Regions from separate parts of the Methylophilus sp. Leaf414 genome, predicted to be linked through region 1. Evidence: riboswitches for the same ligand, from Rfam matches in the RefSeq annotation. Region 1 holds a riboswitch; the other holds the start of a gene.
The links. A riboswitch is a leader RNA that binds a small molecule or an ion and turns the genes downstream of it on or off. The one in region 1 is predicted to bind cobalamin.
Positions count from the first base shown of each region.

Region 1 (10,414 bases):
TGACCCAGCCCATGCCTATGCCTTCGGCGCGCGCGGCCAGCCACAGGTTCTGGATCGCACAACTGACAGAAGCCAGGTCCATTTCCGGTAAGGTACGGCGGCCAAAAACGTATTTCTCACGCTGGTCACATAGTGTCGCGACCAGTAACTCTCCACAGTCGAGGATACCTTCTACTTTCAGCCGCATAAATTCGGCCATACGCGCCGTATTTTCAACTTCACCTATGGCTTGTGCGGTTTTCTTACGTTCTTCATCCACCAGTGTATGTATGCTTTTGCGGACCTCAACATCACTAATACGTATAAAGCGCCATGGTTGCATCAGTCCAACGCTGGGCGCATGGTGCGCCGCTTGCAATAGCTTCTGTAGTAACTCGGGCGCAATCGGCGCCGGCAAAAAATGCCGCATATCGCGCCGTTCGGCAATCACTTTGTAGATCGCCGCTTTATCGTTTTCAGAATAGGCAAAACTCATGGCAGGAAAAACTGCGCGGCCAATGCCGGGTTAGACGGGAAGTAAAAATGCAAAAAACTGGCGGTGATGTTTTGATCACGGTAGATCGCTTCGCCCTTGCCATATCGGCCTTTGCCATGGGCAATTGCCGGCAGGTCAGTCTCGAAACGCCCATAGTGAAAAGTATGTGCGCCTATGGTGCTGGTGCCATTTTCAATTGGCAAAGTCGCATGTTGCGTGCCCAGTCCTTGCCGTTTGCTTTCAATGTTGCCTTGACCTTTTAATAACCCAAAAACCGGCCGGCCATCCAGACTTTCGCCTAATGACAACATGCCACCACACTCTGCCAGCATGGGTATGCCAGCTGCCGCAGCCGCCTGCATGCTGTCGCGCATGCCGGTATTGTTTTCAATTTTTTCCAGATGCAATTCAGGGTAACCGCCAGGCAGCCAATAGGCATCTGCCACTGGTAATTGCACGTCTGTTAACGGCGAGAAGAATGTAATGCTTGCACCCAACGCTCGCAGCAGATCCAGGTTGGCCTGGTAGATAAAACAGAAGGCAGCATCTTTAGCGACGGCAATTGTTTTGCCTTGCAAAAGTAGCTCGTCAGAATCGTTTTCTGGCGCATCAAAACTCACCGTTGGCGGCAGCGGAATTTCTTGCCCCAATAATTGCGCGGCGGCTTCTATGCGCTGATCAATATCGTTGATTTCCTGTGCCAGATGCAAACCCAAATGGCGTTCGGGCAGGCTTAATTGATCGTTATATGGCATGGCACCTAGCCACGGAATATCGGCAGGTAATGCTTCTTTGATCATGCGTGCATGGCCTTCACTGCCTATCTGGTTCGCAATGACGCCTGCGCGTTGCAAGCCAAGGCGGAATGCATACAAGCCATACGCGACCGCAGCGAACGTTTGTGCCATGGCTTTAGCGTTGACTACCAGCCCCACCGGGATGCCAAAACGCTCGGCGATATCGGCGCAGGAAGGGTTGCCGTCGTATAGGCCCATGACGCCTTCCAGCAGAATCACATCATTTTCCTGCGCGGCTTTATAAAGCAAACGATGCGCATCTTGTTCACCACACATCCCTAAGTCAAGGTTGTAAACCGGTTTGCCGGTGGCAACTTCGAGGATCATGCCGTCAATAAAATCCGGTCCGCATTTGAATGCCTGCACGCGTAAGCCGCGATTACGGTAAGCACGAGCCAATGCCGCTGTGGTCATGGTTTTACCTTGTCCCGACGCGGGTGCCGCCATCAGCATGGCATGGCAGGTTGCAGCTTGGGATTGCATTACAAATCTATTCCAGCCTGGGCTTTAACGCCTGCGCGCCAGGCATGCTTGACGTCCATCAGTTCGCTCACCGTATCGGCAGCGTTCCGTAATGCTTCTGAGGCGCCCCGGCCGGTGATGACCACATGCTGCATGGGCGGGCGGTTGGCAATGGCATCCAGTACCATTTGCTCATCCAGGTAGCCATATTTGAAGGTGTAGGTCAGTTCGTCGAGAACCACTAATTGAATCGCCGGATCTTGCAGCATGCCAGCGACAATTTGCCAGCCGCGCATAGCGGTGTCGGTATCACGCTGGCGGTCTTGCGTGTTCCAGGTAAAGCCTTCGCCCAGCACATGCCAGCTCACTAATGGATGTTCGCGGAAAAAGGCTTCTTCGCCGGTATCAGACCTGCCTTTGATGAATTGGGCGACACCGACACGCATGCCGTGGCCGAGTGAACGGGCAACCATGCCAAAGGCGGAAGAGCTTTTGCCTTTGCCATTACCGGTGAGGATCAGCAGCACGCCTTTCTCAACCTTGGCCTGCTCGATCTTTTCATCAATGACCGCCTTTTTTCTTATCATGCGCGCCTTGTGGCGGCTATCGCGGTCATTGGTTTCCGTCATATTTAAGACTTAAGCTTTTTCGTGAATAGAGCGTTTGGCCAGGCCAAATACTACGTGCGCAATCAAGGCAACTACTACCCAGAACGCAATGGCTTCCAGCTGTTTTGGATAGTATTTCACCAGGCGTGTGCCGAATTCCACCAGGGTTGGGTTGGCGTAACGGCCACCGAAGAAGTAGAAACCGCCGCTGGAAAACAATTCTGCAATAGCTGACGCCACCACAACCACACCTGCAAGTTTGAACAGGCTGCTGAATTCCCAGCTGGTATTGTCCGCCGTCCAGCGACCTGCCAGCCACATGGTGCCATAGGCTGGCAGCAAAAAGCCGTAAGCCGGTGTCACGCAGAAATTGCTGACGCCACCCCAGGTCACTGCCGCTAAATCAAGCCCAACACACAAAGCCAGCAGGGCAACGAACATAATGGTAGAACGCAGATAGTAGCCAGCAATGAAGAAAGCTGCATATGAAGCACTAGGCAGAAAATCGATTGAAGCGAAATGATGGCCGCGCGTGACGATGACCATCAGTGCAATGACCAATGCGATTGCCAGAGATTGAGTTGAAATTTTACGTGGCATGCCAACGACTCCCAAATTTTATTAAATTAACTAGGGGTGGATTTTAGCCCAATTCCATCTGGCTTGGTCAAAATCCAACCGTAGCAAACATTACTTCATGTCATAACTCAGGCTGACGAATACGTTGGTGCCCATGGTGTTGTAGTCCGGATTATTTGGCGATGCCAAGCTTCTCGTCGTTGCCAGAACATAATTCTTATCCAGGATGTTGTTAGCACGTGCCTGCAAGCGCCAATTGCTATTGACTTGATAAGCCAGCGTCGTATTCAATAAAGCATATCCGCCCAATGAAATCTGGTTAGCCGTGTCATTGTAGCGTTGGGAAGCGGCAGTCAATTCTGTTGACCAGTCCCAGGCGCCATTTCTGTATTGCAATACCAAATTGCCAAAACGCTGGGCACGCCTGATCAGCAGGTTGTCGGTGGCATCCGCGCGTGGGGATTGCACAGTCAGGTTGCCGGACAGGAACCAGTTTTCAGCCAAGGCGAGGCTACTCTCCACTGTGACACCCTGGATTTCAATTTTGCCGGCATTGACGGCACAGCCGTTGGTAAAGCCAGGCGGGCAATCAGCGCGTGGCGCATTCTGGATAAAATTGCGGATGTGGTTATCAAAGACAGTGATTTTCGTCTGTAACTGTTGGCCCTGGTAGCGCAGGCTGGCCTCGATATTGTCCGCTTTTTCTGAAGGCAGATTGGGATTGCCAAACGCATTGGCATACAGTTGGTTGAAGGTAGGCGCCCTGAAAGAAGAGCCATACTGTGTCGTGAATTGCCAGGCCGGTGAGAAAGCATAGCCATAGCCGATACCACCAGTCGTATAGTTGCCGAATTGGCTGTTATGGTCTTCTCGTAATGAAAGTTGAGTGCTGTGCGCGTCAAACTTGCCAACATAACCCAGTACGAAAGCGTCATTACTACGACTTCTCTCTAGCGTTCGCCTGCCGGTATTTTCGGTTAATACTTCTTGCTCAAGCCTGTCATAGGCAAATGTGAGTGTGCCATTCGATAATTTGTAATCATGTTGCCATGACAGCTGGTGTTGCTCTGTTTCAATGTTGCTATTGGTTGTTGCCGTGCCAACACTATATGACTGATCGCGGCCAATGCTATATTGCACTTTGCTGTTCCAGTTTTCAGTCAATGCATTTCTCAATGTCAGGCCATACCCTTGCTGGTAACGCTCTAGATAATTGCCTATAAAGGTACTGTCGTATTGGTTCCTGCCTTTGCTTTCCAGATAGTTCAAGCCTAGTGAATGGCCTGGCGCTAACTCGAGTTCTGCATATGCCGTACCACTGAAGTTGTTATATCCGTCGCGGTCTTGCTCAGCCACGGCAGGCGGCCGCTTTTTCGCACTGATACCCCGGGTATCGTAACTGCTGACCTGCGCACCAAATTTCAATGCTTGATAAGCCGTGTCAAAACCTGCGTTGCCACTATAAGAGTCGTAACTGCCTGCACCTGCACTGGCATATAAATGGGTGTTGTTACTTTTGCCACGCTTGGTGAAAATCTGGATCACGCCGCCAATCGCGTCTGAGCCATACAGACTGGAAGCTGGTCCGCGTAAAATTTCGATACGGTCTATCAATGCCAGCGGGATATTTTCAAACGCGGTGGTGCCGGTTGTGCCCGAGTTGATGCGTACGCCATCGACTAACACGATCAACTGGTTATCGTTGGTGCCACGTAACCCGATATTGCTGCTAGTCCCCATGCCGCCATTGGTATAGGTTTCTACGCCGGGCTGCAGTCTTAACAAATCTGCGATAGAGCCACCGCGTAGCCGGTTGATTTCTTCGCTATCAATCACGGTGATATCACCAGTGACGGTTTTGGTGGATTGCGAGTTCCTGCTGGCGGTGACCACGACTTCGTCCAGGTTTGGTGTTGGCAGCGTTTCTGCCGCAAAGGTGTTTATAGGCAGACTTACCATCAGCCCTAATAAAATTATCTTTTTCATAAATTTTCTGCTGCTTGTCCGTTAATTATTTTTGCTATCCATGTAATTCAGTAAGTCGCTTATTAAAAATCAGCCTTTATACCAACTCGCCACGTACGGACAAAATCTACTGGGTAAATCGCGTCATTAGCCACTTGTATCGAATTTTCATGTTTGAAAAGGTTATTAATAGCAGTAAAGATTGTGAAATGACGGTATTGATAATTAAGCGATATGTTAGTACTTGAGTAGATTGATTGCTTTTGACTCAGGTTATTAGCAAAATCCTGGTAAGCAAAAGCGCTGGAACGCCATGCATGATTCACATTTAGACTGGCGTTAGGATCAAATTTCCAGTTCAGATTTGCAATAAGGTTATGTTTGGGCACACCAGGCAAATCTTTACCATTAAAACTTCCGCTGCCATTGATTTCTCGATCAATTTTTGCTCGTACATAGTTGTAAAGCAAAGATGCCGTTAGGCCGGTATCGATTTGGAATGTATCTTGTAATTCAAGCCCGTATTTGTGTGACTGGTCTAAATTCGTATTGGTAAAAACACCGGGGACAACGTAAATCTCATTATCCAAATCTGAATAAAATGTGGATATTTTCATTCGATTTCTATCCGTTACAAAATTCAAACCAAGGTTGGTCGTTTTTGTACGCATAGGCTTGATGAAGCCGTTAAAACTTGTGACGCCCGTAAAAAAGTTAGTGGTAAAAAAACGATCTATATCTGGTGCTTGGTAAGCGTGGTTGTGGTTGGCAAATATGGAGATTCCAGAATTAATCCGGTAGTTTGCACCAATGTCCCATGCACTCAGATGCTCACTGTCTGCCAGTGAGTCACCCACATTCGGTCTGAATTGATAGGATACTTTTTCCGTGCGTGCACCTGAAGACAATGTTAAATTTTCCAGTAGCCTGTATTCCAGACTTGCGAACAACGCACGATTATTTTTTGTTGTGGAGTTATCGCTGGCTTTTCTTTCTCCGTCGTTGATCTGGATGCCTGTGATCGCACTGACTTGAGCATCGTCATAGCGTAAATCTAGGACGCTTGCTTCCTGATCATAATGAAATTTGCTATTGAAATTGTAAAACTCAGACAGCTTATCTTCACGGTAATGACTAGCGGTGACATGCCAAGATGGTGAAAGATCAATCTCTGTTCCAATTTGCCAGCGGTCACTATCAAGAGCCTGATGGGTGTAATCCATCGGATTGCCCAAGAAGTTAAGGCCCACGTTACGAGGGCTATCTTTGAATTGGGCTTTGGTTAATGATGGAGCATAGCGGATATCATTCCGAGTACTAGTGGCTTCGGCAAAAATGCGAAACGACTCCATTGGCTTGATTTTTACACGTGCATTCTGGGTGTTGCTGGTAAATTCATCCCGATATCCGGATGGATCCTTTTTGCCGAATCCATCATGGCTGTCATGAGAAAGGTTTGCTGATAGCTCCAGTTTCTCTTCGTTTAATCCAGCCGTGGCATAGTGGCTCTGCTGGCCAAAGTTTCCCCAGCTAGTAGAGGCTGTGATGCCAGTTTTTGCTTTGGTGTAAATTTGAATCGCACCAGCTGTTGCACCATCCCCATATAAGACAGAACCACTACCCTTGCTGATTTCAATACGCTCGATATTGCTTAATGGAATGCCCGCCAGTAGCTGTGAACTGCTATCGATATTATTAAGGCGTTGACCGTTAAGAGTGATGACGACATTTTGGGCACCATTTTCGCTACCAAAGCCACGCAAGTTGATTGACGGAGTGGCTTTGTTGCCAAAGCTGGATAAGATATTCAGCGAACTTTGTTGAGCCAAAAAATCATACAGTGTACTGGCACCAGAAGACTCGATTTGCTTGGCAGTATGAATTTCAGAGCTGTAGGTGGTGTCTGTATCTTTACGTTCAAAGCCAGATGATCTGACGGTGACATCATCCAGTTGGAGATCTTCAGCGAATGCAGGTGTGGTTAAAAGCGTGGCAATGACGCTAAATAAAAACTTCTTTTTCATTATCTTATCCCTGTGTCATATGCGACCCCGCATATGGGTTATTGGGCAATACTTAGGGATAAGGGACAATGAATCTGGATTTGCTATGGTTAGCAAAAAGAGAAATACACTATCAGACACCGTCACCCCGCGGTATTGCAAATGGTTGGTTGTGAGGCCGGTCTCCGGGCTTGCAAGTTTTGATCTATCGCCTTCCCGGGTTTGACCCAGTGGCATGTTGATAGACCCGCACTTACTTACCGTTGCGGGGGCAGCACAGGCATTGCGAATGTGAATTCACGCACCTGTTTCCCAGTTTCACTCTTGGCTGCAAGAACACAGCGTCGAGCACCTGACAACTGGCGCCTATTCTAGTAGAAAGTGTCTGTTTTAGCTAGAAAACCATGGTTGTGTAGCGAAGTTTAAATTGTTAAATTACTTTGAAAAACTACGCTTAGCTATTGACCACAATCATTTTTTTCATTGATAATGACTCAATGGATGCTGATCTGAAAAGTTTGGAAGAGCGTGTGGCGAAGTTAATTGCGCTGTGCAATCAATTGCGTGAGGATAATGGTCAGTTACGCCAGGAGGTCTCAAAATTGCATCAGGAGTCGCAATCCCTCAAGCTGAATATGACGCAAGCCAGCGTGCAATTGGAAAAATTGTTGTCTGCATTACCACAGGAAGGTCAATAAACGATGGCGAAACAACCAATCGATATTGAAATTATGGGTCGTGCATTTAGTGTGACATGCACGGATGAAGAGCGCGATGTCATCGTGCAGGCAGTGGGTTACCTGGATGGTAAAATGCGTGAAATACGCGATGCGGGCAAGATGGTCAGTGTGGAGCGAATTGCGATTATGGCGGCACTGAATATCACGCACGAGTTATTGAATACCCGAAGTGCAGGTGTGGATGTGGGCGATGTGAAAAAACGCATTAGCACCATGCAGCAGCAAATGGATGAGGTGCTATCCAGCCAGAATAAATTGCTGTAATCCCCTGAACTTCACAAAATATTCACCGTCATTGATAGTAAATGGCGTATCATTTTTTAACCACATAGTTTTACTTCGGCTTAAATTTAATCCGCTGTACTTTTAATCTGGTGTGTTAAGGCGTTGCCTGAGTCTAAAATTCCTTGAACTAGTCTTTGTTATAGGTTTCGGCTCATCAGGTGCTGTGCGATCGCACTAAGTTGGGAGGTCTTTTAAGACTCCCTTGGCGTGTGAACCTAATGTACCTTAGGCTGTTACCACCTGAACTTTTTGGTTCAGGATCAAGGCTCAGGTAACCCCTTAGCACATCATTTTCAATGACTACGCTATCTTAAGGCGTGGTACATCAAGTCAGCCAGACTGACGACTTCCAGGCAACTTTCATCGCAAGACTCCAAGACTACCGGTGGCGCGTAGCCTGCTTCGCTGGCTTGTAACCAGCGGCCTGCGCACAGACACCAGCGATCGCCAGCCTGCAATCCGGGAAAGTCATAATCCGGCAGAGGGGTTGATAAGTCGTTACCCTGGGCTTTGGAATACGCCAGAAACTCATCTGTCATTTCTGCACAAACCGTGTGTCTGCCTAAATCTTCCGGATGAAACCCGCAGCAGCCATCCCGCATAAAGCCGGTGACAGGGTGTGTGCTGCAAGGAATAAGCAAGGTGCCGAGGACGTTTTTAGCCATGATATCTATGTGTGGTCACTCTTTGGGAGTGGAGTAGCTTTCGGTTTGTGAGCGTTGGGGTTTATGATACTAGGGTTTATGATACTGGCATTTTGCACATTTAGAAGAAGGTTTTAAGCAATGGCACGTTACTGGCTGATGAAGTCCGAACCCTCGGATGTTTCTATTGATGATTTAGCGGGGTTCCCAAACCAGAGCGTTGACTGGTATGGGGTGCGCAATTACCAGGCGCGTAATTTCATGCGAGACCAGATGAAAGTCGGTGATGGCGTATTGTTTTACCACTCTAATTGTGAGGTGCCTGGCATTGCCGGCATCTGTGAAGTGAGTACGCTGGCTTATCCGGACAAGTTCCAGTTTGTAAAAGGGCACAAGTATTTTGACCCTAAATCTACTCCGGAAAACCCGCGTTGGGTCAATGTGGATGTGAAGCTTGTGCGTAAAACCCGCTTGCTGAGCCTGAAAGAATTGCGCGAAATCCCCGAGCTTTCTAATATGAGAATATTGCAAAAAGGGAACCGATTGTCGATTACGCCAGTCGATCCCAGGGAGTGGGCATTAATCACGAAATTGATTAGCGCATGAAGCCTTGCCTGGAGGCGTTACGCATGTTTATATTTTCATTCGCTTAGGTCATGAAAACACAGCGCAAAAAAGCGGTGTTGTATATCCTTGTTTCAGGGTTCCTCATTGCTTTTATTGGTGCTTTATTGTTTCTGTGGATTTATTTTTCCAGCATGCGCGAAATGCACCAGACCACGCGCAATCTTTACGAAAAGCCGTTTGCGGTTTCAAATGCGGCGCTTGAACTCAAAGCTGCTTTATATCAAATCCGCAGTAGCTTGTTATATGCAACGCTGATCAAGGCGGATGCGAGTGATGTGGCTGCCACTATCACGTTTATCGAAAAGCACGAGCGGTTGGCGGAAGAAAAGATTGCCGTGATGCAGCACAGCTATTCCGGTGACCCGCAACAAGTCATCAATCTCCGTCAAAAGTGGCAGGCACTCAACCAGGTACGTGACCAGATTTTGCAAAAACTGGAAGATGCCAAATTTTCTGAAGCCAACCGCTTGATTGAAACTGACTGGACTAGCCGCTTTGCAGAAGTGGCCCGGTTGAATGAGTCCATCCTTGGCTTTGCTAATCAGCGTGCCACTCAATATGTGAATGAAAGCCAACAACGGCTGCAGCGGCATACCAAAGCGGGTTTGATATACGCCGGGTTATTACTGTCCCTATTTTTGCTGGTCAGTGTATTTGTTGTGTCGCGCATCTACCGCTTGCATATCGAGGCAGACAAATTTGCATTTACCGACTTTTTAACCGGCATCGCCAATCGCCGGCATTTCATGCATGAGCTGGAATCCGAAATCAGACGCAGTCAGCGTTACGAAGCCCCATTTTCGTTCGCGATGGTGGATATTGATCATTTCAAAAAAATAAATGACAAACACGGCCATTATGCCGGTGATGTGGTGTTGCAGAATTTTTGCCTGCGGTGTGTGAATGCGCTACGTACCAGCGATATGGTGGGCAGGCTGGGTGGCGAAGAGTTCGGTATCCTGATGCCGATGACGGATTTACATGAAGCTACGCGCGTGATTGAGCGTCTGCGCTCAGAAATCGACCATAGCGTGTTGATTGAAAATGGCGAAAAAATCCATTACACCGCTTCATTCGGCCTCGTTTCGACCTCACAGCTGAATGACCAGCAAGGTTTGTCACATATGATGCGCATGGCTGATGCTGCGCTGTATTCTGCCAAGCAACAAGGCCGAAACCGCGTTTTTATTGCTAATCATTGATCCGTGTATGCGTTAACGCATTCCATC
Region 1 covers NZ_LMQQ01000002.1:444,086-454,499, forward strand. Annotated here, with positions in the region: gene bluB (5,6-dimethylbenzimidazole synthase) at 1-475, opposite strand, end outside; gene ASG24_RS06410 (cobyrinate a,c-diamide synthase) at 472-1,755, opposite strand; gene cobO (cob(I)yrinic acid a,c-diamide adenosyltransferase) at 1,755-2,363, opposite strand; gene ASG24_RS06420 (hypothetical protein) at 2,373-2,942, opposite strand; gene ASG24_RS06425 (TonB-dependent receptor domain-containing protein) at 3,033-4,907, opposite strand; gene ASG24_RS06430 (TonB-dependent receptor) at 4,970-6,910, opposite strand; cobalamin riboswitch at 7,048-7,260, opposite strand; gene ASG24_RS06435 (hypothetical protein) at 7,387-7,587, shown strand; gene ASG24_RS06440 (cell division protein ZapA) at 7,591-7,893, shown strand; gene ASG24_RS06445 (DUF2237 family protein) at 8,220-8,579, opposite strand; gene ASG24_RS06450 (EVE domain-containing protein) at 8,700-9,164, shown strand; gene ASG24_RS06455 (diguanylate cyclase) at 9,215-10,387, shown strand.

Region 2 (10,414 bases), on a different contig from region 1:
TAATCTTATGACTATCCGCAAGTGGTATCTGATTCACAAGTGGACCAGCCTGATTTGCACAGCATTTTTACTGATGCTGTGCATCACTGGGTTGCCTTTGATCTTTCATGAAGAAATCGAGCATTTGGTTGGCGTGGTGGAAGCCCCAGCCATGCCGGAAAACACGCCCAATATCAGCCTGGACAAAGTGGCCGAGGCTGCGAGAAAGCAGCGGCCTCAGGATGTGATCCGTTTCATGTTCTGGGAACAGGATGAGCACCCGAATGTGACCTTGGTTTCCATGGCGAAAACGATGGATGCCTCCCCGGATGATTCCAATATCGTGCTCATAGATACCCGCACGGCCAAAGTGCTTGATGCACCGCCACCTGAGCGTGGTTTTATGTATGTCATGCTGAAATTACATGTGGATATGTTTGCCGGCATGCCCGGTATGCTGTTTTTAGGATTGATGGGGTTGCTGTTCGTGGCCGCAATCGTTTCGGGTATTGTGCTCTATCACCCGTTTATGCGGCGACTGGACTTCGGCACTATTCGTCGGGAGAAACAGGCCAGGCTCAAATGGCTGGATATCCATAACCTGCTGGGTGTGGCTACCTTGATCTGGGCATTGGTAGTGGGGCTGACTGGCACAATTAATACCCTGAGCCAGATTGTTATTTTTGTCTGGCAAAGTGACCAAATGGCAGAAATGATTGCGCCTTACAAAGGGCTGCCGCCGCCCACCCAATTGGGTTCCCTGCAGGACTCAATAGAGACCGCCAAAAAAGCGGTTCCGGATATGCATGTCAGCTTTGTCGCATTTCCGGGCAGTATGTTTTCCAGCCCGCATCATTACACGGTATTTATGAAAGGCAATACGCCTGTCACTTCACGTTTACTGCGCCCAGCCTTGGTGGATGCGCAAACTGCAAAATTAACCGATACCAGGGAAATGCCCTGGTATGTGAAAACCCTGCTGCTTTCGCAACCACTGCATTTTGGTGATTATGGTGGCTTGCCGCTGAAAGTGCTGTGGACCTTATTGGACCTGGTGACGATTGTGGTACTGGGTAGCGGCTTGTATCTATGGATCAAACGGCGACAGCATACCGAGCAACGGATAAGCGAACTGGAGCAGAAGCATGCGCAACGGGTTTAACAGGAGACATGATGAATAAGCGCTTTGTCGGTATATGGGGTTGGCCGATGTTGCTCGCAATACTGACGGCATTCGGGTTGCTGTCCGCATTATTAGGGACAGGTATCTGGCACTGGCTCTCGTGGGTTGCAATAGCTATCCCATTGTTGATGATTGGTTATTATTGGCTAATCAAATGAGACTCAAAAAAGACGCGATGATCACGCGTCTTTTTTGTTTCATCGTTTATATTGCATGCTTTCAAGTGAATGAGCTTAACAATTCCTGTTTTTTGCCTGTCAAAACATACACATGAGATTCAGTCTTTCAGACTTTATCTAAGTCTGCATAGTGGTGCAGCTTGCATTTAAAGGTACTATCTACCCTCACCAATCCAAGAGATAAAACTCCCTAATGCAAAGTGAAGTAAAAGAGCCCATCAGATACGCCGTAGTTGCGGCTGTTCAGCTACCCAATGTGAGTGATATCGAGTTTGAAGCCTCTTTGAACGAGCTGCGCGAACTGGCAAAAACGCTGGGCTACAAAATCGTAAACACATTTGTGCAAAAGCGCACCAGCTTTGATACCACCGGCTATCTTGGGATAGGTAAGCGCGAGGAAATTCGTGATTACGTCAGCATTGAGTCTACCGAGGATGAATCTCAGTCGCTGGATGCCCAGTTACCCACTATTGAGGCCGTCCTGGTTGACCACGAAATTTCGCCGGCCCAGGCGCGTAACCTGGAAATTGAAGTGGGCTGCGAGGTGATGGATCGCACCATGGTCATCCTCGAAATCTTTCATCGCAATGCCCGCTCACGCGCCGCACGCGCCCAGGTAGAGATTGCCCGTCTTGGCTATATGGCGCCACGTTTGCGCGAGGCAGCGAAACTGGCTGGTCCACAAGGCCGTCAGCGCAGTGGGGCGGGTGGCCGCGGGGCAGGTGAGTCGCACACCGAGCTGGACAGGCGCAAGATTCGCGACCGCATTGCCGATCTGCAGCAGGAAATTATCGTGATGGATGGCGAGCGCAGGACACAACGCGCCCGCCGTCAGGAGCGCCAGACGATGGCGAGTGTCGCCCTGGTCGGTTATACCAACGCCGGTAAATCTACCTTGATGCGCGCACTCACTGGCAGCGAGGTGCTGGTGGCGAATAAGCTTTTCGCCACACTGGACACCACGGTGCGGGCCCTGTACCCCGAGAGTGTGCCACGCGTGCTGGTCAGTGATACGGTCGGCTTTATCAAGAACCTGCCGCATGGCCTGGTCGCCTCTTTCAAGTCCACGCTGGATGAGGCGCTGGATGCGTCATTGCTGCTGCATGTGATTGATGCAAGCGATCCCGGCTTTGAGCGCCAGCTTGAAGTGACAGATAAAGTACTGGAAGAAATCGAAGCGGACGATGTGCCGCGTATCAGGGTGTTTAACAAGATAGACTATGTTGGCGATGCCACGGCGCAAGCCGAGTGCGAGGCTGCCCTGCGCCTGAAATACCCGGATTGCATAGTGATGAGTGCCCGCCGCCCGGATGAAGTGGCGGCGCTCCGCCAGAAGCTGGTCGACTTCTTCCAGCAGGACCTGGTTGAAGCCGAGATTTTTGTGCCCTGGTCAGCACAACAACTGCGCGGCAAAATTTACAGTACCTGTCAGGTAGTGAGAGAGCGCTCGGAGGATGACGGCACTTTTTTCACTGTGCGTGGCGAAGTCAACGATATCGATAGCCTGCGTGAACAGTTAACACAGTTAGAGTGATGACAGTCACTTCCGACCCTGAGCCAATTCAATAAACGCCTGCACATAATCAATCTGGGTATCGGTCTCGCGGATACCCAGGTAGATCTGTTTGGCGATGCCCTGTTTGCCTAGTTTCACCGGCGTCACATCAAACCTGCTTTGATATTCCTCCACCAGCCAGCGCGGTAAAGCGGCTACCCCACGGCCACTGGCCACCATTTGCAGCATGATGTCAGTGGTTTCAATCGGTTTATGCACGTGCGGGCTGATGCCCGCCGGTTGCAGAAACTGGTTATAGATATCCAGCCGGTCTATCTCGACCGGGTAGGTGATCAGCGTTTCGTTGCTTAACTGTTCAGGCACGACATAGGCCGATTTTGCCAATGGATGCTGATGATTCACCACTAGCACTTGTTCATAATCAAATACCGGTTGAAATACCAGGCCAGGTTTGTATAACGGGTCCGGCGTGACCAGCATATCGATCTCGTAGCCAAACAACGCGCCTATGCCACCAAACTGGAACTTCTGTTTTACGTCCACATCCACATCCGGCCAGTCGGCCAGGTAGGGTGACACTACTTTCAGCAACCACTGGTAGCAAGGATGGCATTCCATACCTATGCGTAAGGTGCCACGCTCTCCCTGGGCAAACTGGCGCAGGCGCTCTTCGGCCAGCGATAACTGTGGCAGCAAACGGTTGGCAACGGCCAGCATATATTGCCCGGCCTGGGTCAGGCGCAAACTGCGACCCTCGCGTAGCCAGATATCCGTGCCCAGTTGCTGCTCCAGTTTTTTGATGGAGTGGCTCAGAGCAGATTGCGTGAGAAATAATTTTTCAGCCGCTGCTGTCAGCGAGCCTTGCCGTTCAACCTCACGAATAATCGCCAAATGGATACGTTCAATCATCGTTTATGTATGAATAAAATTAATCGATAGTTGAAATAATACCATTTTACTTCATAGATTGTGTTTTCTAGAATGCGTGTTCTTAACGATTACAGGCGAGACAACCATGGTCACCACACACAATCTAGGATTTCCGCGCATAGGCGCAAAACGTGAACTGAAATTTGCCCTTGAGGCGTACTGGAAAGGGCAGTCTTCACTAGAGGCTTTAAAGCAGATCGGCAAAGATTTACGCCAGGGTAACTGGGCGTTGCAGGCTAGTTTGGATTTAGCGCCTGTAGGTGACTTTGCATTTTATGACCAGGTGCTGGACATGAGTTTTACCCTGGGTAATTTGCCAGCACGTGTGCAGGACTTTCATGGCGACCAACTGGATAATTACTTCCGTGTCGCGCGTGGCCGTTCCACAGCGTCTGGCGAAGAGCATGCACATTGCTGCGGCGGGGTTACTGCCGGGGAAATGACCAAGTGGTTTGATACCAACTACCACTATATCGTGCCTGAATTCACCGCTGAGACCCAATTCAAGCTGGATGCGACTCGTCTGCTCGAACAATTAGCCGAAGCTAAAGCGCAAAACGTCAAAGCGAAACCAGTGCTGGTTGGCCCTGTGACTTACCTGGCGATTGGTAAAGTCAAGGATGACTCAAACCGGCTAGCCTTGTTGCCACAATTGCTGCAAGTGTATACAGAGTTGCTGGAGACATTGGCCGCGCAAGATGTGGAATGGGTGCAGATTGACGAACCACTCCTGGTAACCGAGCTGGATGCGGAATGGCAGCATGCATTTAACCTAGCCTACCACCAGTTAAAGAGCTGCCGCGTCAAGTTGATGGTCGCCACTTACTTTGGCCAACTTGCCGATAACCAATACCTGGCCGCCAATTTGCCGGTGGCTGGCCTGCATATGGACGCCATCAACGCACGTAGTGAAGTCGTGTCTTTGATTGGCATGTTGCCTGCGCATAAAGTGCTTTCAGTCGGCGTCATCAATGGGCGCAATATCTGGAAAACGGATTTGAATGCCACACTGGACTGGATGGAACCGATTGCAGAACGCCTCGGTGACCGCTTGTGGTTGGCGCCTTCTTGTTCTTTGTTGCATGTCCCTGTGGATCTGGAGAGTGAGCAAAAGCTGGATAGCGAGATTAAATCCTGGCTGGCGTTTGCCACCCAGAAACTGCAAGAATTAAATATTCTGGCTACCGCCTTGAATCATGGTCGAGCCGCAGTCAAAGACCAGTTGGCAGACAATCAGGCCGCGATTGAAGCACGTCGCAGTTCACAACGCGTCCATCTTCCGCTGGTGAAAGCTGCGTTGCAAAAACTGACGCCACGATTAGGTCAGCGCAAGAGTGCTTATGCGCAACGTGCGGCCAAACAGGCGGCATTGCTCAAGCTGCCTAAATACCCGACCACCACCATTGGTTCTTTCCCGCAAACTGCTGAGATTCGTCATGCCCGCAGTGAGTTCAAGGCAGGGCGCCTGGATGAGGCTGGCTACAAAAAAGCCATGGAAGTTGAAATTGCCCGTAGCGTCAAAGAACAGGAAACCCTGGGGCTGGACGTATTGGTGCATGGCGAAGCCGAGCGCAATGACATGGTGGAATATTTCGGTGAGCAGCTGGATGGCTATGCGTTTAGCCAGTTCGGCTGGGTGCAGTCTTACGGTTCACGTTGTGTGAAACCACCTATTTTGTTTGGTGATATCAGTCGTCCTCAAGCGATGACCGTGGAATGGATCAAGTATGCCCAATCACTGACCAACAAACCGATGAAAGGCATGCTGACCGGCCCGGTGACGATACTGAACTGGTCATTTGTACGCGATGACCAGCCGCGTTCTGTCTCATGCTACCAGCTGGCATTGGCAATACGCCAGGAAGTGCTGGACCTGGAAAAAGCCGGCATCAGTGTGATCCAGATCGACGAAGCGGCTTTGCGGGAAGGGTTGCCATTGCGCAAGTCGCAATGGAATGAATACCTGCAATGGGCAGTGGAGTCATTTCGCATCACCGCCAATGGCGTCGCCGATGAAACACAGATTCATACCCATATGTGTTATTCGGAATTCAACGATATCATCCAATCGATTGCAGACATGGATGCCGATGTGATTACCATTGAAACCTCGCGTTCAGATATGGAGCTGTTGGATGCATTTGATGGCTTCAACTACCCGAACGAGATCGGGCCTGGCGTTTACGATATCCACTCACCGAATATCCCTAGCGAGGCACATATTGTGCAGTTGATGCAAAAGGCCGCCGAGCGTATACCTGCGGAGCGTTTATGGGTCAATCCGGATTGCGGCTTGAAAACACGCCAATGGGCGGAAGTGTTGCCGGCGCTGAAGAATATGGTGGCAGCGGCTAAAACGTTGCGGGCAAACGCTTAGTGAGTCTGTTTTAAGCGTATTTTTGGCTAAAAAGCGCTGATATCCGTAATAGATATCAGCGTTTTCTTTTTATAGCTGGTCATTAAACCTACCAGCGGCGGCTCAGCATAAAGTGCAGCACAATCGCCTCATTACGGATTTCCGAGTCGCCTAGCAATGCACTGTTGTATTTTACGCTGACCGGCAGCATCCACTCCACGCCACCGGTTGCAAGCCAGTTCTGGTCTATCTTGCGCGCGGCACCGAACGTCAGGTGATGCTCTAAAATGCCAGCCAGTAACGGGTTGGTAGTCTCACGTGGAATCGGGTTTTTGCCATAGTTGTGGCCCGCATAAATGGTCGTGCGGTCATCCCAGTTGTAAGCAACGCCGGTGGCGACCACCCACTGGTTTTTCCAGTCGGCAGGGTTGGTTGAACCATACACAGCAGGTGCTAAAGAATTGTTAGGGTTGGTGGCGCGTAATTTCACGTCATTGATCGCATCATCCCAGTTAAGCCAGTTTAGCTTGAATGAAAGCAGCCAGGCATCCGCCGGTTTGAACGCCAAACCGACAGCGACTTCACGAGGCAATGCGAAGCCTTTGACTGAGGCATCGGAATACTTCACCTTACCTAATCCTGCGCCGGTGAAATCAGCTACTAATGAGCCGCCAGTAAGTGGTAATTCAGTCTTTTCGCTATAAGCGGCAGCCAGGGTTAATGTTGGCGTGACACGATATTGCATGCCTAGCTTGAACCCTGTGCGTATCGCCGATGCATCTTCTAACTTATAGCCAATAAAGGGCGCAGCAGGGACTGAGGTATTGGCAAAAAAATCCTGCTCTATGCTTGCATAGACAAAGTTCAAGCTGGCCCCGATTGAAAGTTTCTCGTTCACTTCGCAGCCAATGCCGGGAATAACCTTAGCGATACCGAACAGTGATGATAAATCATCGCGATTGCCAAACGGGGTACGGATTTTATCGAATACACCACCGGCACCACCTTGTGCAAAGAAACCTACACCCGCCGTGCATGATGTGTCTTCAATCGGGCGCGCATAACCACCGCCGCCTAGAGGCGTGTAACGGTTAGAGGCATGTTCTTCGTTGCGGGGGTCTTTATGCACCAAGTCGGTGGTGCGCAGTATCGAGCCGAACATGTCCAGCAGCGGTGCCTTGATCTGCGTCAGCCCGGCCGGATTGGTATTCAGCGCGCTGGTGTCGCGTGCAACTGCTACATCAGCACCGGCCATCAGGCTGGATTCAGCACCAAAGCCGATCAGGTTGATGCCGTTGGTGGCATGTGCAGCACTGCCAGTGATAGCCAAAGTCAGGGCGGTTGCCAGGCGAATCGTGGAGAAATTGAAGTAAGTCATTGCGAGTGTGGTTTTCGTTAGTGGCTTATAGTTTTACATAAACAGGCAAAACAGTATCGCGATAATAGAGCGGCAATTGCACTGCATTTTTAACCTGGAAAAGAGTTTTCTAGCAGGTTCATTTTGCCGATTTTGTCACTGATAGCATAGTCTCATATTGTTGGCGATCACCACTTACAAGACTTGCGTTTTTATCGCCTATTCCTGTTTTAAGCACCCTGATTAAAAATGTTTCAGCTTTGTAACATTCAATGCGTAATTCAATCAAAAATGCAATGCATTTTCTCAAAATTTTATTAAAAAAATTCTTAAAACATATTCTTTAATAGAAACAATACCTTGTATATGAAAGCTAGACTTTACAACTATATCTTGTGTTTTGTCTGATTGAAAAGCCATAGATATTGTTTTATAGTCGCATCCATACGGTTTGCAGGAGAAACACTTCTTCTGCATTTAAAAGGGAATCTGGTGCGTGAAACACTGCACGGTATTCATCAAGCCAGGGCTGCCCCCGCAACTGTGATCAGCGAGTTGTTTGCGAACACTTTAAGCCACTGAAGTAATTCGGGAAGGCGACAGCAAATAATCATGACCTGAGAGCCAGGAGACCGACCGTCAGTTTTTTTACTTGTTAACGTTTGAGGCGGGGTGTCCTCGGCAGTTGCAGTGCATTTATCATGATATCGGGTGTTGCCCGGTGTGCAATGTTTGCGTTTGCGTCTTCTATAGTCCCCGCTGCCAGAATTGGGAGCCATCAATGTCACAATACGAATCCATGCAGGCCACAAAAAGAGATGGTCGCAAGGAACCTATCAATCTCGACAAAATCCACCGCGTGATTGATTGGGCAGCACAAGGCCTGAATAATGTGTCGGTGTCGCAGGTAGAGTTGCGCTCCCATATCCAGTTCTATGATGGCATCCGCACTGATGCCATTCATGAGACCATCATCAAATCCGCGGCGGACCTGATTTCTGAAGAAACACCGGATTACCAGTACCTGGCAGCCCGCCTGTCGATTTTCCACTTGCGCAAGATCGCCTATGGCCAGTTTGAGCCACCGCACCTGTTTGACCATGTGACCGGCCTGACCGAGCTCGGCAAATATGACCAGCACTTGTTGCGTGATTACAGCCGTGAAGAATTCGATGTGCTCAATGGCTATATCGACCACTGGCGTGACCTGAATTTCTCTTACGCGGCGGTCAAGCAGCTAGAAGGTAAATACCTGGTACAAAACCGCGTCACCAAGAAAATCTACGAGAGCCCGCAGTTCCTGTACATCCTGGTGGCCATGTGCCTGTTTGCCAACTACAAAGGCCAGGCGCGTCTGGACCTGATCAAGCGTTTTTACGACGCTGTTTCCACGTTCAAGATTTCTCTGCCTACGCCTATCATGTCCGGCGTGCGTACGCCTACCCGCCAGTTCAGCTCTTGTGTGCTGATAGAGTGTGATGACAGCCTGGATAGCATCAACGCCACTTCCAGCGCCATCGTGAAATACGTCTCGCAACGTGCGGGTATCGGCGTCAACGCTGGCCGCATCCGTGCGCTGGGTAGTGAAATCCGTGGCGGCGAAGCGCAACATACCGGTTGCCTGCCGTTCTACAAACTGTTCCAGTCTGCGGTGAAATCCTGCTCGCAGGGCGGTGTGCGTGGTGGTGCGGCGACCTTGTTCTACCCGCTGTGGCACCTGGAAGTGGAGTCATTGCTGGTGTTGAAAAACAACCGTGGTGTGGAAGAAAACCGCGTTCGTCACCTCGACTACGGCGTACAGATCAACCGCCTGATGTACCAGCGCCTGATCAAGAGCCAGAACATTACCCTGTTCTCGCCACATGATATCCCGGGTTTGTACGATGCCTTCTTTGCCGACCAGGATGAGTTCGAACGCCTGTATACGCAATACGAAAACGATGACAGCATCCGCAAGCGGACTATCCCGGCGGTGGAGTTGTTCTCGCTGATGATGCAGGAACGCGCCGGTACCGGCCGTATCTACATCCAGAACGTAGACCACTGCAACACGCACAGCCCGTTTGACCCGGCTGTCGCGCCAGTGCGCCAGTCCAACCTGTGTATGGAAATCGCGCTGCCAACCAAGGCATTGAATGACATCAATGATGAAGAAGGCGAAATCGCACTGTGCACCCTGTCTGCCTTCAACCTCGGTGCGCTGGAATCACTGGATGAGCTGGAAGGCCTGTCTGACCTGGTGGTGCGTGCGCTGGATGCCTTGCTGGAATACCAGGATTACCCGGTCAAAGCTGCCTCCAACGCGACCGACAAGCGCCGCTCACTGGGTGTGGGTGTGATCAACTATGCGTATTATCTGGCGAAAAACGGTACCAGCTATACCGACGATGCAGCGCTGGGCCTGACCCACCGTACGTTTGAGGCGATCCAGTATTACCTGTTGAAAGCTTCGGTACAGTTGTCACGTGAATTCGGTCCATGCCAGGCGTTTAACGAAACCACTTACGCCAAGGGCATTCTGCCGATTGATACCTATAAAAAGGATCTGGATAGCGTGACGACGGAACCTTTGCTGCTGGACTGGGAAAGCCTGCGCAAAGAGATCCAGAAAGATGGCTTGCGTAACTCCACCCTGACCGCGCTGATGCCATCAGAAACTTCCAGCCAGATCGCCAACGCGACTAACGGTATTGAGCCACCGCGCGGTCTGGTCACCGTCAAGCAATCCAAAGACGGTATCCTGCGCCAGGTCGTGCCGGAGATCGACCGCCTGCGTGACCAGTACCAGTTGCTGTGGAAAATGCCGAACAATGATGGCTACCTCAAGCTGGTGGGCATCATGCAGAAGTTTGTTGACCAGTCGATTTCTGCCAACACCAACTACGACCCGACCCGCTTTGAAGGTGGCCGTGTC
Region 2 covers NZ_LMQQ01000004.1:177,844-188,257, forward strand. Annotated here, with positions in the region: gene ASG24_RS09860 (PepSY domain-containing protein) at 8-1,141, shown strand; gene ASG24_RS14715 (hypothetical protein) at 1,150-1,320, shown strand; gene hflX (GTPase HflX) at 1,535-2,875, shown strand; gene ASG24_RS09875 (LysR family transcriptional regulator) at 2,882-3,766, opposite strand; gene metE (5-methyltetrahydropteroyltriglutamate--homocysteine S-methyltransferase) at 3,873-6,164, shown strand; gene ASG24_RS09885 (OmpP1/FadL family transporter) at 6,253-7,521, opposite strand; cobalamin riboswitch at 7,931-8,156, shown strand; gene nrdA (class 1a ribonucleoside-diphosphate reductase subunit alpha) at 8,282-10,414, shown strand, end outside.
Region 2: linked by a shared signal. The riboswitch ahead of nrdA (class 1a ribonucleoside-diphosphate reductase subunit alpha) and the one ahead of ASG24_RS06430 (TonB-dependent receptor) in region 1 are both predicted to bind cobalamin.